3 regions of the Acidovorax sp. GW458-11-26-14-TSB4 genome follow, and region 2 is predicted to be linked to each of the others. Evidence: predicted binding sites of a transcription regulator. Region 2 holds the regulator's gene; each other region holds the start of a gene.
The links. The regulator sigma-54, encoded in region 2, starts transcription at its own class of promoters, with help from an activator protein. The targets are predictions, from matches to a motif close to TGGCANGNAANCTGCTTT.
Positions count from the first base shown of each region.

Region 1 (6,201 bases), on a different contig from region 2:
GCAGTTCATAATCAAAAACGGGTCAAATAATAAAAACGGTGCCCTGGGAATTTTCTTGAATTATAATCCATTAAGGCAATAAAGAGCGTCCGGTGCCTGGCTCTCCCCGTTACTCCGATAGATTTGGATGCCTGCTTTGCCGGCGGGTCGCGAGGCCTTCAAGCGGCGCGCGCCACTACCGCTGCACCCGCCGACAGGGCAACAAAAAGAACCGTGCAGCACGATGCCTCATTCCCACGCGCCGCGATGCTGCGGCTTCTCGTCAACGGCATTCGGAGGGAGCATACCTTGTCGGCAGTGAGCCAAGCGTCCGGTTCGCGAGATTCCTGCTGGAAGCCTGTCTATCCGTGGCACTTGTGCAGGCCCAATCCATTGGCCCCTGCGAGGAGTCCGTAGGTGTTGTTCCATTGACGTTGGGGGACAGTACCAGCGTATTTCCATCCAGGCCGACTGGAATGCCATTGCCTGAAGTAGCAGCAATGGATACGACAATAGGCCAAGGACTCACAGAGCCAGCGATGCTGATACCTTTGACATATTTGCTTGCACGAAGGCTTTGGGAAGCAGAGTTGAAAGCTGCGGCTGCAGCATCCATTCCGCCGATGCCACCGGCCTGAAAAGACTCGCTAAGCAGTTCTTTTCCCGGCCCGGTTGCCACCAATGCTTCGGATATCTTTGCCCGGATGGTGTAGTCCTGGTAGGCAGGAAGTGCCACGGCCGCGAGAATCCCAATGATTGCCACCACAATCATCAGCTCGATCAAGGTAAAACCTTTGTAAGAGTAGGTAAAGTGTGACATATGTGGCTCCGAATTCGGTTGAGTAGCCTTTTTACGCAAGTAGCATTCCAAGGCAGCCCCCGATAGCTAAAAATTATGGACCGAACCCATCGGCCTGGACATACCCTCGAATCTGCCCGCCATTGGGATCGACAAATGCTACCCAGTCCATCGACATGCGGCTCACCACGGGAAGCCACAACAGCGCGTCCGGCCGCAGGCCGCCCGCATTCTCAGCAGCCTGAGCGGCGCGTTTGTTGATCAGCTCAGTCGACTGGGGATTCAATGAAATCAGCTTGTCCAATGACATTGCCCGGGCCTTGACCTGAGCTACATTGAGTTCATAGTCTTGCCACCAATCAGGGCGCTGACCAGGCTCCACCCCTTGCAAAGACGCATCCACGCTCTCCATTTTTTCATCCGAGTTCCTGGCACTGCGAACTCCAAGCAAGCGAGGGGGCTCGAAGCTCAAGGGGCCCACCCACTTGGGAATGCTCTCGGGCCGCGACGTGTCGATATCTGCATAGCTGACCACCCTGAATCGGTCCACCTCGAACAGCAGAGCTATCGGCCGTGCCTGACTCAGACTGTAGACACCGTAGACCAGCGCGCTCATTTGAACTGCCACAATAAGCGCAATATCAACCCAAATAGCCCTTTGGGATTTATCCGGATCGATCAACAGCAGCGTGAGAATGGGGCCACAAACAACATCAACAAATATAATTAGAAAAAATAATTTCCAGCCCCCTGAAATATTAAGAAAAGGCTGCGGAAACCATATGCCTATTATCAAAAATGCAAGCAGGCCGCCGACAACGGTCGAAAAAGCAAAGTGGCGCAGCGCCCAGGGAGCAGCAAATCGAATTCTTCGCAAAATCTTCGATTCGGACGCATTCATCGTAGTACCCATTCAAATATCAATTCATGAATAGTTAAATACAAAAAGAACATCGCGCCAATTATTCGCCACCTTTCAGGTCACGCACAAACTGCTGAGAATAATCCATACAATTTTTTTCACCCTTTCGCTCGCACGTCAGAAGAACAAGCGTACGCATCGATCTCAGCATGGTATCTATATTGTAGGCCTTAAGGGTACTATAGTTTTCATGATACATACGAATTGCGTCTGATTTTCGCCCTTCAAGATAACTAATTGCGATTCTCTGGTGAATCACCTGATATTCTGATCCACGCATTGCAATTGATTCCGCAGAGTCTATAGCTTCTTTGGCTCGAACCAAATCACCCTCAAATATCATGAGCGCCTGAGAGTAGTTGGCGAGGATTCCCGCGTAGGACGCAGCATTCAGCCCCTTGGACTCCTCTTGGCGCATCTTCCATACGTCCTTGGCATTTACCACAAGCCCTTCCAAATAAGGAAGAGCTTCCGGGTCTTTTTTCCCAAGTAAAAATGAAGAGTAGATCATCTGAACGTCCAAAGGCATTCTTCCACCAAAACGCGCCTTGATCCTCTCGATCTCCTCATTAAGCTCCTTCGACGCCTCGGGTGTCTTGGCGTCCGCAAGAGAGATCAGATACATTGACCGTACCACAGAATTTTCTGGCTTTGCCCGATACTGCCAGCTCCAGAGTCGCAGATTGCTTTCCCACATGGATGTAACGGTATACGTCACCAATAAGGAAAGCAAAATCCACAGCGACGCAAGAACAACAAGCAGGCGGGGAATCATTGGCCGACTGGCCAATTTCTCGCGAAGCTCCATGAACAAGGCGACAAGTCCCAGCGAAAGAAAAATCAATGGCAGATACAAAAATCTGTCAGCACCTATGGTGTCACCCAGTCGGATCTTCAATATCCCAAGCACCGGAAATATTCCAATATAAAAACCCAACCAGAGCACTGCCCAAGCTCTACGCCTGACTGCGAAGACGAAAATGGCAACACCAAGGAGTAAAGCACCAAGCAATGCTGCGGGATGCTGTCGCATGGACATCAACTCAAGAGCAATATCCTGCCGAGGGCTGATGGAGCTAAATGGAACGAAACTCGTGTAAGTATAAAATGAGAGCGCGCGGAGCCACTGGTCATAGCCCTGTAATGCTTCTATGACTTGTGAAATTCCAAACGCTTCGTAAGAGACAAAACCAATTCCATGGCTTCGAAGATAAAGATACGGAATAACCGCCACCGCGTAGGAACACAAATAGGGTAGCGCCTTTCTGAGGGGTACCAGCAGCGATTGCGATGAGTCACGCGCAATGAAAATGAGACCCAGAAGGGGTGCAAACAATATACCAGTCTCTTTAGACAGCATGGCACCCATTGACAATAACGCGACCATTGCACAACGAATTACACTAGCAGGGCCCAAGGCGATTGAAACACCCGCCAGAATCAGCATGGTGGCCATGAGGTCAAAACGACCCGAAATCCAGGCGACCCCCTCAGTCAAAGAAGGGTGAACGGTATACAGAAGAGCAACAAAGACAGCCGCAGTGCGCGCACTGCTGCGCCCTTCAAAAATGCGGCATGCAATCGAATAAAGGAGACAGGTGTTGATGGCATGGATCAACACATTGATTGCGTGCGAATACAGAGGCTGCAGGTTGAAGACCTGCATTTCCATCATCCAGGTGCTCAAGACCAGAGGACGAAAATAGGGGGTATCGGGCAATACGGGCCGCGCCACGGCCTTCCAACTCCACGCGCCTTCACGCAACACGGTGTTTTCAAGGAACAGAGCTCCATCATCCCACACGTAGCCAAAGCCAAGGCTCTGTCCATAGAGCGCGGCAACAACGAGAACAATCAGCCCGTATGGCCAACCAGATTGGAGGGAATTGGATGAAGTTCGCACAAAGGCCTCGGCAAAGAAAAAAGCGAGGACAAGCCTCGCTTTTTAGAAGATAGCCAATATTAACGGCATTCAGAAGGCGCGTACTTAGCAGGCAGAGGAGTACCGGCAGAAACGGCACGGTTACCCAGGCCACGGTTCTGAGCGCTGGTGGTGGTGGCAGAAGTGCAGGCCCAATCGATGGCGCCTTGCACAGCATCAGTAGGAATCGCGCTTTGCACGTTGGGGAAGAAACTCAGCGTGTTGCCGTTCAGACCGCTGGGGATGCCGTTGCCAGAGTTGGCAGCAACGGTAACGAGGATGGTCCATGGGCTGGCAGCGGTAACGCTGTAGCCCTGAACGTACTTCGAGCGCTTGGTTTCAATGGATGCAGCGTTGATCGCGGAAGCAGCCGCAGTCAAGCCCCCGACGGAATCCGTCTGGAAGGCTTCCGACATGGCGCTCTTGGGCGAACTGCCAGCGATCACTGCTTCAGACACCTTGGCGCGGATGGTGTAGTCCTGGTACGCAGGCAGAGCCACGGCAGCCAGGATACCGATGATCGCCACAACGATCATCAATTCGATCAGGGTGAAACCCTTTTGCATGAAACGCTTCATAAATAACTCCTCGGAGGTCAATTGCAATTGAAACCTGCAGAAAATTCTCCAGGCTGGCTCAACATGAGCAGGTTTTGTGCCACCTTGCGAAACCGATGGCATGGTACCTGAACCCCTCCCCCAAATGGGTCATTTGTCACCGAAGTGTTTCCCGAACCCCACAGGAGATCTCACAGCGACATTTTTGTCGTACCACGAACGTCACCATCTGCAACAGAGTGGTCAGAACTCGAAGACATCCCCCGCTTTGAGCCAGTAAATGTCATGGGGGGCAGCGCCCAGCGGTCCAGCGCTCTGGTCGAAGCGTCGGATCTCTTCCATGATGAGCTCGGTCTCGGACGGCTTGGTATGGGTGATATAGATGGGGCAACGCTTGCCAGGGGTCAGCTGCGCCAGTTCCTGGGCCAGGGTGTGGGGTGAGAGGTGCAGGCTGCGCTGGGCCAAGGAGGTTTCGCGGTTGCTGAAGGCGGTCTCGATGACCAGCATGGCGACCGGCAAAGCATTGACCCGGTTCCAGAAGTCCGGATTGCGGCCGGTGTCGCCGCTGAAAACCCACCAGCCCGTGCTGCCCGCCACCGCGTAGCCCACGGCGGGCACGGTGTGCACGGCGGGCAGAACCTCCAGGTGCACGTCTTCGACCTTCAATCGCTCCCCGACCGAGATGATCTGGTACTGCAGGAAGGGCTGGTCAGACGTGGGGATGCTGCTGAAGTCGGGCCAGATGACGTTGTTGAACACGTGTGCCTGCAGCGCGGCAATGGTGCCGGTCAGCGCGTGGACCTGCACCGGGCTGTTGCGCAGGGACGACACGGCATCGAGCATCAGGGGCAGCGCCGCGATGTGGTCCAGGTGCGAATGCGTGAGGAACACATGGTCGATGCGGCGCATTTCGTCCAGCGTCAGGTCGCCCACCCCCGTCCCCGCATCGATGAGGATGTTGTCGTTGACCAGGAATGAGGTGGTCCGGCAGTCTTTGGCAATGGCCCCGGAGCACCCCAGTACGCGAACCTTCATGTCATGCAGTCCTGTTTGCTGTCGTCTCTTGGGTTATCGGTGCGGGCTGCGGCCATTGTCCTACTTGGTGTCGAATTGGGTGGCACCGTCCCAATCCGGCTGAAAGGGTAACACCCGCAGGGCCTCTATGCGGCCTGCGTACAGCGAATACAGGATGTTTCCAGGTTCCGAAGCGTGCAAATTCCGCAAAAGCAGGGCAGATGCATCCCATTCCTGGGCCCGGTAGGCGGCGAGAAACTGCTGCCAGAGCGCCAGTTGCTGCACCCGCTCGGGTGGCAGCGGCTCGGACGAAGCAGCCAAGGGGGTGTAGATGGTGACCGCCTGCGCCTTGCCCTTGACGCGCACCCGGTCCAGTTCCTGCCAGATGAAACCCGGCGCCATGGCCCGGGTGGAGTCGCTGACCACCATGGTGACCCCGTAGGTTTTGGAGAGACCTTCCAGCCGCGAGCCCAGGTTCACGGCATCGCCGATCACGGTGTAGCTGCGCCGGATGTCCGAGCCCATGTCCCCCACGCACATGGAGCCGGTGTTCAGGCCGATGCCCACGCCGATCTCCGGCAGGCCCTTGCCGCGGTGCTCCTCGTTGAGCTGGCCAATCGCCCGGGCCATGTCCAGCGCCGCCGCCACCGCCAGCTCGGCGTGCCCGGGGGTGGCCACCGGAGCCCCCCAGAAGGCCATCACGCAATCCCCCATGTACTTGTCGATCGTGCCCTGGCGGCGGCCACGGATGATGTGGGTCAGGCGGCTGAACACGCCATTGAGCATGGCCTGCAGTTGCAGAGGCTCCATGGTTTCCGACAGCGCGGTAAAGCCGCGCATGTCGCAGAACATCACCGTCAATTCCTGGTTGCTGGCATCCATGCTGTAGCGCTCAGGCTCCTTGACCATCTCGTCCACCAGTTCGGGTGGAACATAGGTCCCGAACAGAGCGGCCAGCTCCCGCTTGGAGCGGCTTTCGACAAAATAGCCGTAGACCATGTTCAACGTG
Region 1 covers NZ_JBWKYR010000001.1:162,642-168,842, forward strand. Annotated here, with positions in the region: gene AC07X5_RS00805 (pilin) at 263-799, opposite strand; gene AC07X5_RS00810 (TfpX/TfpZ family type IV pilin accessory protein) at 873-1,691, opposite strand; gene AC07X5_RS00815 (hypothetical protein) at 1,741-3,603, opposite strand; gene AC07X5_RS00820 (pilin) at 3,663-4,199, opposite strand; gene AC07X5_RS00825 (MBL fold metallo-hydrolase) at 4,422-5,213, opposite strand; gene AC07X5_RS00830 (CHASE2 domain-containing protein) at 5,274-6,201, opposite strand, start outside.
Region 1: a site for sigma-54 is predicted at 4,264-4,281, ahead of AC07X5_RS00820 (pilin). Genes of this name have one in related genera too.

Region 2 (6,201 bases):
GGGTGGAGATCGCCCGCGCGCTGGCCACGCAGCCGCGCTTCATCCTGCTCGACGAGCCCTTTGCCGGCATCGACCCCATTGCGGTGATCGAGATCCAGCGCATCATCGGCTTCCTCAAGGCCCGCGGCATCGGCGTGCTCATCACCGACCACAACGTGCGCGAGACGCTGGGCATCTGCGACCACGCCTTCATCATCAGCGACGGCCACGTGCTGGCCCAGGGCACCCCCTCCGAAATCGTCGACAACGCCGAAGTGCGCCGGGTGTACCTGGGTGAACACTTCCGCATGTAGCAGACCGATGGACTGTACGTTTGCCATGCACCTGCGTTTGCGGCAGCCCCCGGGGGCTGTGCGATGAAGCCCGGCCTGTCGCTGCGCGTATCGCAGCACCTGGCGCTCACGCCGCAGCTGCAGCAATCCATCCGGCTGCTGCAGCTGTCCACGCTGGAACTGGGCCAGGAGGTCGAGCAGATGCTCGACGAAAACCCGTTCCTCGAACGCAATGCCGATGAGGCGCCGCGCGAGGAATTCGGGGTGGAGACGGCCGATGCGCCGGCGCAGTCCGACGACTACAGCTCCGACGAGGCGGTCTACTCCAACGCCCCGGGCAGCAATACATCGAGCGAATCCGTGGCCGACACCTCCCCGGGCGATGCGGAGCTGGGCAGCAGCGCCAGCGATGAACCGGACTGGAGCGGTGACGGCACCGTGGATGTGTCGCCCAACGATGCCGAGTGGGGCGGCGATGCGCCGGCCCGCACGCGCAACGATGCCGAGGGCGACGAAGCCGACGCCACCGAGCTGGCGCGCTCGCACGAATCTCTCACCGCCTTCCTGCACCGCCAGGCGCTGTCGCTGCGCCTGTCCGAGGTGGACAGTGCGGCGCTGCGCTTCCTGATCGAGTCGCTCAACGACGACGGCTACCTCGAAGAGCCCCTGGAAGAGCTGGCCATCGCGCTGGCGGGCCCGGACGACCTGGAGCAGATCGAGGAACTGGTGCACCGCTTCACCGTGGCCCTGCGCCTGCTGCAGAACCTGGAGCCCGTGGGCGTGGGCGCCCGCAACCTGGGCGAATGCCTGACCTTGCAGCTCGCGGCCCTGGCCGCCGACGAGGACAGCGATGCCGACCCCGACACCGTGCAGACCGCGCTGCGCGTGTGCCAGCAGCCGTTGGAGATGCTGGCGCGCCGCGACATCCGCCGCCTGACGCAGCTGTGCGGCGACGGCGAGGAGCGCACGCGCGCCGCCATGGCCCTGATCGCCCGGCTGGAGCCGCGCCCGGGGCGCAAGTTCGTGGACGTGGAGCGCAACATCATCGTGCCCGACGTCATCGTGCGCAAGGCCGGCCGTGCCAATGGCCGCGACGGCCAGCACAACTTCATCGTGGCCCTGAACCCCGACGTGATGCCGCGCCTGCGCGTGCACGACATCTATGCCGGCGCCCTGCGCGGCCACAAGGGCGGCGAGGGCCACCAGGCCATGCAGCAGCGCCTGCAGGAGGCGCGCTGGTTCATCAAGAACATCCAGCAGCGCTTCGACACCATCCTGCGCGTCTCGCGTGCCATCGTCGAGCGGCAAAAGAGCTTCTTCACCCATGGCGAGTTGGCCATGCGCCCGCTGGTGCTGCGCGACATCGCCGATGAGCTGGGCCTGCACGAGTCCACCATCAGCCGCGTGACCACGGCCAAGTACATGTCCACGCCCATCGGCACCTACGAGCTCAAGTACTTCTTCGGCTCGGGCCTGGGCACCGAGACCGGCGGCAATGCATCGAGCACGGCCGTGCGTGCCCTCATCAAGCAGTTCGTCGCGGCCGAAAGCCCGGCCAAGCCGCTGTCGGACAGCCAGATCGCCGAGATGCTCAAGGAGCAGGGCATCGAGTGCGCGCGCCGCACCGTGGCCAAGTACCGCGAGGCGCTCAAGATCGCCCCGGCCAACCTGCGCAAGGCGCTCTGATCAGGCCGGCTTGCGGAACGCCCGGCTGGAGATGCTGACGGTATTGCCGTCCGGGTCCTTGGCGTTGGCGAAGGCATAGCCGTTGGCCTGGTGCGTGGGGCCGAACTCCAGCCCCTGCGACAGAGCATGGGCCTTGAAGGCCTCCACGTCCGGGACATGGAAGCACAGCTTCACCCCTGCCTGGCCCAGCTTCACGCTTTTGGCCGCCTGGTGGACCAGGATGCTGGCCCCGCCATCGGGGGCGTGCAGCTCGATCAATCCCTCCACCACTTCGCCCGTGGTCTCGAAACCGAAGTGCGTGCGGTAGAAGCCCGCGCTGCGCTGCATGTCGCGCGCATAGATCATGAGGGTGGAGAGCTGCGGGTGCATCATGGGGTTTGTCGGGAGGTGTCGTTGGGCGACGGATGGGGCACGAGCAGCACTCGCTGCCCGGTTGCAGCGATGGCACCCACTTGGCCGTGGATGGCGTGCAGCGAGCCCTGGGCAATCTGTTGCGCTGGCGAAGGTGCGTTGCCTGCGCCGGGATCCAGGTAGGCCTGAAAGGTTTCGGTTCGCTCGCGAAATGCAATGAACGAGGTGGCGACCACGCCTTCGCCGCAGTGCGCGCAGCGCAGCAGGTAGCTGCCATACTCCACGATGGAATCGAGCGAGGTGCCGCTGCACGCGTGGCAGGCGATGTCGTTCATGGGGCGACGACCGGTGGTAGGCCGAAGGTCGCGTCCATGGTGGCTCGGTCGTGGTCGAGCAGGTGCGGCTGGTGGTTGCGGTACAGCTGCGCCAAGAAGTCCTGGTTCGGGCCCGCCACGTCCATGCCCCGGTCGTCATACGGCCAGACCATGACGCGGTGTTCCAGATGGAAGAGGTAGATGCAGCAGTTGGGGCGAGGGCGGATATTGCCGAAGTCGGCTGCCATGGCGCACCACAGTAGGCCCGTGAGCTGCGACAGCGGTGCTTGGAACGCCAGGTGGATCCAATCCTCCTCGTCCGGTGCTTCGTTGGGTTCCCGGTCGAACCCTGCCACAACACCCTGGCGGCAGGGATTCGGACGCCTGCCGCCCTGAGCTCGGCCATGACCTCTCTGTAGGCAAACCTGCCGGGTTCGGCTGCAACCCGTATACAGGCCGTCAGCGAACCTTCGATGTCGAAAATCTCGCTGCAGATGGCCCGACATGTGGCCAGCGCTGAAAGGAACTGTTCCAGGATCGCGCCGCCCTCGGACAGCCTGAACCGCAGGCCGCCAGGGTATCGGTAGAAAAGGGGTCGCAGGAAGGCCTTGCCGTCGAAAGTCCGCTCGATGGCCTGTCGCAGTGCCTGGTGCTCACCGCGCATCGGGTCTGGGCGCACGCCGCATCGAGCGCAGCAATTCCAGCGCCTGGGCCGTGGGCTCCTGGGGAGCGCCGTTGACCAGCACCGTGAAGGTCACGCGCAGCTCGTTCATGCCCAGCACGCCCTGGGTCAGGTGCTTGTAGCCATCGGGTTCGGGCGCGCGGTCGGTGGCCGAGAAGTAATAACCCGTCTTGCCCGGGGCGCCCAATTCCTGGAGGGGCAGATAGCTTTCGACGGCCTTGGGTTGGGCCCGGGTGGCACCTGCCCGCACCAGCGCCCGCAACTCCTCCGCCGTGGGGGCCCTGGGCGCACTGCCCACGGGCCAGATGGGCGTGATAAGCATCTGCAAGGCCTTGGCGTCCAGGCCGCTGATGGCCACCGAGGGCGGCAACTCCGCGTGCGGGCGGCGGACTTGGGCGCGCCACGGCGCGGGCAGCTCGATCACCAGGTCATCGTGGCCGGGCAGGGGAACGCGCAGTTCTTCGGCCAGGGCGGGCAGGCACAGGGAAAAGGCGATCAAAGCGAGGGCGGTGCGGAACATGGGGGCTCTTTTACGGGCGTTTGGCAAAAACGGCGTCGTAGGACTGGGTACTGAAGCCGTTCACCCGCTGGCCATTGGTGAGCAGCACTGGCACACCGCGCGCACCGATCTGCGCAAAGGCAGCCTTGCCGGTCGGGGTGTCCACATCGAATTCGCGGTAGGCAATGCCCTTGCCTCCCAGATAGGCCTTGGCCGCCTTGCAGTACCCGCACCAAGTGGCCATGTAGAGCGTCACCTCGCCCCGGGGCTGGGCCGCTTTTGGGGCTTCTGCGGGCGCTTGGCCGGGCGCGGCGGGGGGCAGCGGGTTGCCCGGGACCACACTGATGGGTGGGGCCTCGAGCTTCATGGTCTTTTGCGCCGAACCGGACGCGGGAGGCTGGTCGCTGTAGACCACCTTGCCATTCGGGTCCACGGACTTGTAGAGCGTCTGGGCATGTGCCGTGCCCGTGAGCGCAGCCACGACCAGGGCGAGGATCAGGCTGCAGCGCAGGGTATGCATGGGGGCTCCGGGTAAAATCGGGATCCCGGGAGCATAAGAGACTTCTGCCACCCCGCGGCCCGTTGGGGCCATGCCTCACCCATATGGGGCACACTCGCAGCCCCCGATGCCCCTTGGCGGGCTTTCCTGGAGGGCGTAAACGCCCCCCGGTTCCCTGCCTTTTCCCGACTTCCTGTTTCCCCGCGCCATGGCCCGCATTGTTTTCGACCTTCCCGCGCATTTCGGCTTTTCCACCGAGCTGCAGATCTACATCAGCCACGTCAACCAGGGCGGGCACCTGGACAATGCGCAACTGCTGAGCCTGGTGTCCGAGGCGCGCGTGCGCTTCTTCCAGTCGCTTGGCTACCCCGAGGCGGACGTGGGCGGCCTGTCCACCGTGGTGGGCGACATCGTGGCCCAGTACAAGTCCGAAGGCTTCCATGGCGAGACCATGCGCGTCGAGATGGCGCCCCAGGACCTCAACCGCTACGGCTTCGACCTCATCTTTCGCATGACCGAGAAGACCTCGGGCCGCGAAGTGGCGCGCGGCAAGGTCGGCATCGTCTTCATCGGCCGCAGCGACCGCAAGGTGGCGCCCATCCCCGAGTCCATCCGCCAGTTGCTGCTGGCGCGCGCCGCCTCGCCTGCCGCGTAAGCGCGTATCCTGTCGCCCAGTGCCATGAACCAACTCCAACTTTTTCTCCCCTGCGCCGCCGGTGTCGAGGGCTACCTGGCCGACGAGGTGCACGCCATCACCGGCCTCACGGGCCAGGACCTGCTCGTGGGCCGTGGCGGCGTGCTGCTGCGCGCTTCGTGGCGCCATGCGCTGCTGCTCAACCTGCACAGCCGCCTGGCGCAGCGCGTGCTGGTGCAGCTGGCGCACCGGCCCTACCGCTCCGAAAACGACCTGTACGGTATCGCCAGCGAGGTGGCCTGGGAGATCTGGTTCACCACGCGCCAGACCTTCAAGGTGGAGGTCACGGCCCAGCACAGCCCGCTGCAGAGCCTGAACTTCGCCGGCCTGCGCGTGAAGGATGCGGTGGCCGACCGCTTCCGTGCCAAGACCGGCGTGCGGCCCGACGTGAACACCCAGTGGCCCGATGTGCGCATCCACCTGCACCTGACCACCGAAGAGGCCACGGTCTACATCGACACCTCGGGCGAGCCGCTGTTCAAGCGCGGCTGGCGTGAGGACAAGGGCGATGCCCCGCTCAAGGAAACCCTGGCCGCCGCGATGATCGCCGCCAGCGGCTGGGACCCGCTGGGTGACGCGCCCGTGCCGCTGTACGACCCCTGCTGCGGCAGCGGCACCATCGCCATCGAGGCGGCGCAGATCGCCTGCCGCATCCCGGCCGGCATGCTGCGCCGCTTTGCGTTCGAAAAGCTGCTGCCTTTCCAGGGCCATGTGTGGTCGGCCATCCAGGCCGAGGCCGAGAGCGCCATCCGCCAAAGCCCCGTGCCCATCTTCGGCAGCGACGTGGCCCACCGCATGGTCGATTTTGCCCAGCGCAATGCCGAGCGTGCCGGCGTGGCCGATGCCGTGCAGCTGCGCGGCGGCGACGCCCTGCAGCGCATGCCGCCGAGCGAGCAGCCTGGCGTCATGCTGCTCAACCCGCCCTATGGCGAGCGCATTGCCGCCGCCGGTGCAGCGGGCCGCAATGCCAATGAGCGTGCGGCCGAACGCGCCCAGGGTGCCAGCGTGGGCCGCGAGGCCGCGCACACCGACGATGGCGGCGAGTTCTTCGCCCAGTTGGCGACGCACTGGAAGAAGAACTACTCCGGCTGGACCGCGTGGATGCTCACGCCCGACCTCAAGCTGCCCGGCAAGATGCGTCTGAAGGAGTCGCGCCGCGTACCCATGTGGAACGGCCCCATCGAGTGCCGCATGTTCCGCTTCG
Region 2 covers NZ_JBWKYR010000007.1:17,161-23,361, forward strand. Annotated here, with positions in the region: gene lptB (LPS export ABC transporter ATP-binding protein) at 1-293, shown strand, start outside; gene AC07X5_RS16005 (RNA polymerase factor sigma-54) at 357-1,958, shown strand; gene AC07X5_RS16010 (VOC family protein) at 1,959-2,330, opposite strand; gene AC07X5_RS16015 (hypothetical protein) at 2,327-2,644, opposite strand; gene AC07X5_RS16020 (DUF3885 domain-containing protein) at 2,641-3,129, opposite strand; gene AC07X5_RS16025 (hypothetical protein) at 3,277-3,825, opposite strand; gene AC07X5_RS16030 (glutaredoxin domain-containing protein) at 3,836-4,324, opposite strand; gene AC07X5_RS16035 (acyl-CoA thioesterase) at 4,512-4,958, shown strand; gene AC07X5_RS16040 (THUMP domain-containing class I SAM-dependent RNA methyltransferase) at 4,983-6,201, shown strand, end outside.

Region 3 (6,201 bases), on a different contig from region 2:
GTAGCGGGGCGGGGCCAGGGGAGTGGAGAGGTCGCTCATGGGTCGATGTCCATCAGATGCGTGAGAGATGCGCGGTGGGGTAGAAGGTGTGAATGGATTCGACGTGTCCGAGCAGGCCGTCACAACGCGTGTGATCTAGGCGCAAAGCGCAGCCATAGCTCGGGCTATGGCGAGCATTTGCAACGACGAGCGCGCGTGTTTTGGCGGGATGAGCGGGCATGGCGGATTCGTTCGCACCTTCTCTAGTCCTTGCGGACCTTGGCGGCGCGGCCTTCCAGGAAGTCCGCCAGGCGCGACTTGGCCTCGGGCGCGCTCTGGGCGATGGCCGCCATCATGGCTTCGGTGAGGAAGCCCTGGTCCGCCGGCTGCTCGGCGATGCGCGGCAGGGCGTGCATCAGCGCGTAGTTGGTCAGCGGCGCGTTCTGCGCCACGCGCTTGGCCAGTTCCAGCGCCTTGTCGAAGGCCTGGCCCTCGGGCACCAGGTACTGGGCAAAGCCGACCTTCTCGCCGTCCTGTGCGTTGTAGACGCGGCCAGTGAGCATCATGTCCGTCATGCGCGCCGCGCCGATCAGCTTGGGGATGCGCACGGCACCGCCGCCGCCCACGAAGATGCCGCGCGAGCCTTCGGGCAGCGCGTAGAAGGTGGACTCGTCGGCCACGCGGATATGGCAGGCGCTGGCCAGCTCCAGCCCGCCGCCCACCACGGCGCCGTGCAGCGCTGCGATCACGGGCACGGGGCCGTACTGCACGCGCTCCAGGGCGGCGTGCCACATGCGCGAGTGGTACAGGCCCTGGCCGGCATCGCGCTCCTTGAGTTCGGACAGGTCCAGGCCGGCGCAGAAATGCGGGCCCTCACCGTCGATCACGGCGGCACGCACGCCGGCGGGCATTTTCTCGAACAGGTCGCGCAGGGCCAGGATCAGGCCGTCGTTCAGTGCATTGCGCTTGGCACTGCGCGTGAGGCGGATCACGGCAACTTCCTGCTCGTCGCCGGCAAGCTCGAAATGGATGTCTGGATGGGTCATGGTGGCTTTCTTGATACGTGAATTGTGGTTATAGTTAATAACCAATTCAAGCAAGCCAGACCGGTTTTTCATCAGTAGTTACCCTTGATCCACCTGCTGTGCGGTGGTGCATGCTGAAGGGCGGTGCCATGAAAGCCCGGTCACCATAGGAGACAGATATGGACCACGAGAACCTGATCGCCATCGACATCCACACCCACGCCGAGGTGAGCTGCTGGAACCCGTTCGACAACTACGGCGAGGAGTACGACCGCGCGGCCGACAAGTACTTCAAGAACGGCCGCCGCCCCACGATTGCCGAGACGGTGGCCTACTACCGCGAGCAGAAGATCGGCCTGGTGATGTTCACGGTGGACGCCGAGTCCAAGATGGGCCGCCGGCGCATCCCCAACGAAGAGATCGCCGAGGCCGCCAAGGCCAACAGCGACATGATGGTGGCCTTTGCCAGCATCGACCCGCACAAGGGCAAGATGGGTGCGCGCGAGGCGCGCCGGCTGATCGAGGAGCACGGCGTCAAGGGCTTCAAGTTCCACCCCACAGTGCAGGGCTACCACCCCTACGACCAGATGGCCTGGCCGATCTACGAGGTGATCGCCGAGTACGGCCTGCCGGCCATCTTCCACACCGGCCACAGCGGCATCGGCAGCGGCATGCGCTGCGGCGGCGGCCTGCGCCTGGAGTACAGCAACCCCATGCACCTGGACGACGTGGCCATCGACTTCCCGGACATGCAGATCGTGATGGCGCACCCCAGCTTCCCCTGGCAGGACGAGGCGCTCTCGGTCGCCACGCACAAGCCCAACGTCTGGATCGACCTGTCGGGCTGGAGCCCCAAGTACTTCCCCAAGCAGCTGGTGCAGTATTCCAACACCCTGCTCAAGGACCGCATCCTGTTCGGCAGCGACTACCCGCTGATCACGCCCGAGCGCTGGATGAAGGATTTCCAGGAAGCCGGCTTCAAGCCCGAGGTGATGCCCGGCATCCTCAAGGGCAATGCGGTGCGCCTGCTGGGGCTGGACAAGCCGAAGGCGGCTTGAAGGGCGGGCCGGTCAGTCGTAGATCTTTTGCAGCAGACGGATCAGCGTCTTGCGCTCGGTGGCCGTAAGGCGCGCAGTGGCGTCGATTTCCAGCTGGGCGGCGGTCTGCTCGGCCTGGCCGCACAGGTCCTCGCCCGCAGGTGTCAGGTGCAGGCCCATCGCGCGCCCGTCGCTCGGGTGCGGGCGGCGCTCGATCAGGCCGCGCCGGTCCAGCGCCGCGATCAGTCCCACCAGGTTGGGTGGCAGCACGCCCAGTGTGGAGCACAGCTGGCGCGAGGTGATGCCGGGGTTGTGCGCCACCAGCGAGAGCACCGAGAAATCCACCACCTTGAGCCCATAGACCGCCATGCGCTCCATGAACACCTCGATGATGGACAGCGAGGCCCGGCGCGCGTTGTAGCCCACCAGGGTGCGCAGATAGCTGTTGTCGACCACGTCGGTGGCGGTGGGTGCGAGGGTGGGGGAGGAAGCGCTGGCCATGGGGTGATGCTGCAGAAGGTAAAGAGACTATAGCGTTCAGGCCGGACTGCGCAGTACGCGGCGGTATTGGACGGCCTCGGCCACGTGGCCGACGGCGGTGGCGTCGGCCCCCGCCAGGTCGGCGATGGTGCGCGCCACCTTGAGCGCACGGTGCGTGCTGCGCGCCGACCAGCCCAGGCGCGCGGCCGCGGTGTTGAGGAACTTGGCGGCCGCATCGTCCAGGTGCAAGTGCTCGTCGATCTCCTGGCCCTGCAGCGCCTGGTTGGTCTTGCCCTGGCGCGCCAGGGCCCGTTCCCGCGCCTGCACCACGCGCTCGCGGATGGCGGCACTGGATTCGCCGGGCGGCGCCTTGAGCAATTGCTCCGAGGGCACGGCGGGCACTTCCACGTGCAGGTCGATGCGGTCCAGCAGGGGCCCGCTGAGCTTGCCCTGGTAACGTGAGATCTGGTCCGGCGTGCAGCGGCAGGCGCGCTGGGTGGAGCCGAGAAATCCGCAGGGGCACGGGTTCATGGCGGCCACCATTTGAAATCGGGCTGGAAAATCGGCCCTTTGCGCTGCGCGGGAGATGGTGATGTGGCCGGTCTCCAGGGGTTCGCGCAGCGCCTCCAGCGCAGCGCGGGTGAACTCGGGAAATTCGTCGAGGAAGAGCACTCCATGGTGCGCCAGCGAGATCTCGCCAGGCCGAGGCGGTGAGCCCCCTCCGACCAGCGCCACGGCGCTGGCCGTGTGATGGGGCTGCCCTGTGGGGCGCAGGCCCCAGCGCTCGGGGCTGAAGCGGCCGGCCAGGCTGGAGATGGCGGCGCTTTCCAGCGCCTCCTGCACCGCCATGGGTGGCAGCAGGCCGGCAAAGCGCTGTGCGAGCATGGATTTTCCTGAGCCGGGCGGCCCGGCCATCAGCACACTGTGGCCGCCGGCCGCAGCGATCTCCAGGGCGCGCTTGGCCATGGCCTGGCCTTTCACGTCGGCCATGTCGGGGCCCTGCAGCCCGGTGGCCATGGGCGTGGGCTGCAGGCGGGTAAAGCCATCGTCGTCTCCTTCGGGGGCCGGCGTGCCGGGCGGCAGGAAGGCGCGCACCACGTCGAGCAGGTGGCGTGCGCGCACCACCTGGGCATCGGGCACCAGGGCGGCTTCTTCGGCACTGCCGGGGGGCAGCACCAGTTGCGTGCTGATGTGCTGGGTCTGCAGCGCCAGGCTGGTGGCCAGCGCCCCGCGCACCGGGCGCAGTTCGCCTGAGAGCGACAACTCCCCCGCGAATTCGTGGCCTGCAAGGCGGCTGCCATCGATCTGTCCGCTGGCCGCCAGAATGCCCAGGGCGATGGGCAGGTCGAACCGGCCCGAATCCTTGGGCAGGTCCGCCGGGGCGAGGTTGACCGTGATCCTCTTGTTGTGGGGAAACTCCAGGCCCGCGTTCTGCAGTGCCGAGCGCACGCGCTCGCGTGCCTCCTTCACTTCCACTTCAGCCAGGCCCACCAGCGTGAAGCTGGGCAGGCCGTTGGCCAGGTGCACTTCAACGGTGACGGCCGGTGCCTGCAGCCCCAGAAGGGCGCGACTTTGCACCAAAGCAAGACTCATGGTCGACTTTCTCCCCAGATGGGTGCGTTTTATGGTGGGGCGGCGTGAACTGCTTCACAGTTGCACCACCGTGGTGCATTTGCAAAGTCCCCTCAACCCTCACTTTAATAGGGAATCCCCATCTGCCCCGCCCGCAGGTGCCACGGCCCGTTGGTGGCGCGTGGCACGGTCCATGCTTAAAGCGCTTGTCCCTACTTTGTCCAACCGGAGGAAACATGACCCGCGCATCCATCAAGTTCCTGGGCGCTGCCCTTGTTGCAACCCTGCCCCTGCTGGCCAGTGCCCAGCTGACCGGCAACGTCAGCCTGACCTCGAACTACAAGTTCCGTGGCCAGGACCAGGATGTCTCCAAGGTCAAGGCTGTCAAGCCCGCGATCCAGGGCGGCTTCGACTACGCCTTCGGCGAGTCCGGTTTCTATGTCGGCAACTGGAATTCCAGCGTCGACTGGCTCTCGGGTAACTCCATCGAGTCCGACATCTACGGCGGCTACAAGTTCAAGGCCGGCGGCGCCGACCTGGATGTGGGCCTCTTGACCTACATCTACCCCGGCAACAGCAACGGCAACACCACCGAAGTCTATGGCGCCGCCACCTTCGGGCCCGTGACGGCCAAGTACTCGCACACGCTGTCCAAGGACTACTTCGCCTATGCCGGCCCCGGCTTCAAGGGCCGCAACACCGGCTACCTGAACCTGGCATTCGCCCAGGAAGTGATGCCCAAGGTCATGCTCAAGGCGTCCGTGGGCTACACGCGCTTTGGCGGCGACATCGCGGCCCCCAACTACATCGACTACAGCGTCGGCGGTGCCTATGACTTCGGTTCGGGCCTGTCCCTGGGTGCTGCCGTGGTCGGCGCCAACAAGAAGGACTACTTTGGTCCCGTCAACAAGTCGCGCGTGATCGTGACGCTGACCAAAACCCTGTAAATCTTTTGGGGGCGCGCAGAGCGCCCCTTCCGGAGGAACCAAAAATGAAAATGGTGACAGCCATCATCAAGCCCTTCAAGCTCGACGAGGTGCGTGAAGCCCTGTCGGACATCGGGGTTCAGGGGATCACGGTGACCGAGGTCAAGGGCTTCGGGCGCCAGAAGGGGCACACGGAGCTGTACCGCGGCGCGGAGTACGTGGTCGACTTCCTGCCCAAGGTCAAGATCGAGGCCGCAGTGGCGGACGAGTTGGTGGACCGCGTGATCGAGGCCATCGAGGCCGCTGCCCGCACCGGCAAGATCGGTGACGGCAAGATCTTCGTGACGCACCTCGAGCAGGTGGTGCGCATCCGCACCGGCGAAACCGGCAAGGAAGCCCTCTAAGGGGCACGCCGCATCACACACAAGAGAAAAAAAGCCATGAAAAAATTGCTTGCTTCCTTCATCCTGGGGTTGAGCCTGCTGTCGGTCGGTGGACTGTCGCTGGCCCAGGCACCTGCCGCCGAGCCTGCGGCGTCGGTGCCAGCGGCTGCTGCCCCTGCTGCGGCACCCGCCGCTGCCCCTGCGGCAGCTCCTGCTGCGGCCGAAGCCGCACCTGCTGCTGCAGCTGCCCCCGTGCCCAACAAGGGCGACACCGCCTGGATGATGACCTCCACCATCCTCGTGATCCTGATGGTCCTGCCCGGCCTGGCCCTGTTCTACGGTGGCCTGGTGCGCAGCAAGAACATGCTCTCCGTACTCATGCAGGTCATGGTCACCTTCTCGATGATCGTGGTGCTGTGGTTCATCTACGGCTACAGCCTGGCGTTCACCGAAGGAAGTGCGTTCATTGGCGGCTTTGATCGCCTGTTCATGAAAGGCATCTGGGACAACGCAGCCGGCACCTTTGCCAATGCTGCGACCTTCAGCAAGGGTGTGGTGATTCCGGAAGTGGTGTTCGCAGCCTTCCAGGCCACCTTTGCCGGCATCACCTGTGCCCTGATCGTCGGCGCCTTCGCCGAGCGCATCAAGTTCGGTGCCGTCATGCTGTTCATGGTGCTGTGGTTCACCTTCAGCTACCTGCCGATCGCCCACATGGTGTGGTTCTGGATGGGTCCTGATGCCTACACAGGCAAGGAAGTCGTCGATGCCATGACCGGCAAGGCCGGCCAGATCTGGCAGT
Region 3 covers NZ_JBWKYR010000001.1:639,918-646,118, forward strand. Annotated here, with positions in the region: gene AC07X5_RS03020 (feruloyl-CoA synthase) at 1-39, opposite strand, end outside; gene AC07X5_RS03025 (crotonase/enoyl-CoA hydratase family protein) at 243-1,025, opposite strand; gene AC07X5_RS03030 (amidohydrolase family protein) at 1,184-2,062, shown strand; gene AC07X5_RS03035 (MarR family winged helix-turn-helix transcriptional regulator) at 2,075-2,542, opposite strand; gene AC07X5_RS03040 (YifB family Mg chelatase-like AAA ATPase) at 2,579-4,114, opposite strand; gene AC07X5_RS03045 (TorF family putative porin) at 4,330-5,040, shown strand; gene glnK (P-II family nitrogen regulator) at 5,085-5,423, shown strand; gene amt (ammonium transporter) at 5,460-6,201, shown strand, end outside.
Region 3: a site for sigma-54 is predicted at 4,276-4,293, ahead of AC07X5_RS03045 (TorF family putative porin). Genes of this name have one in related genera too.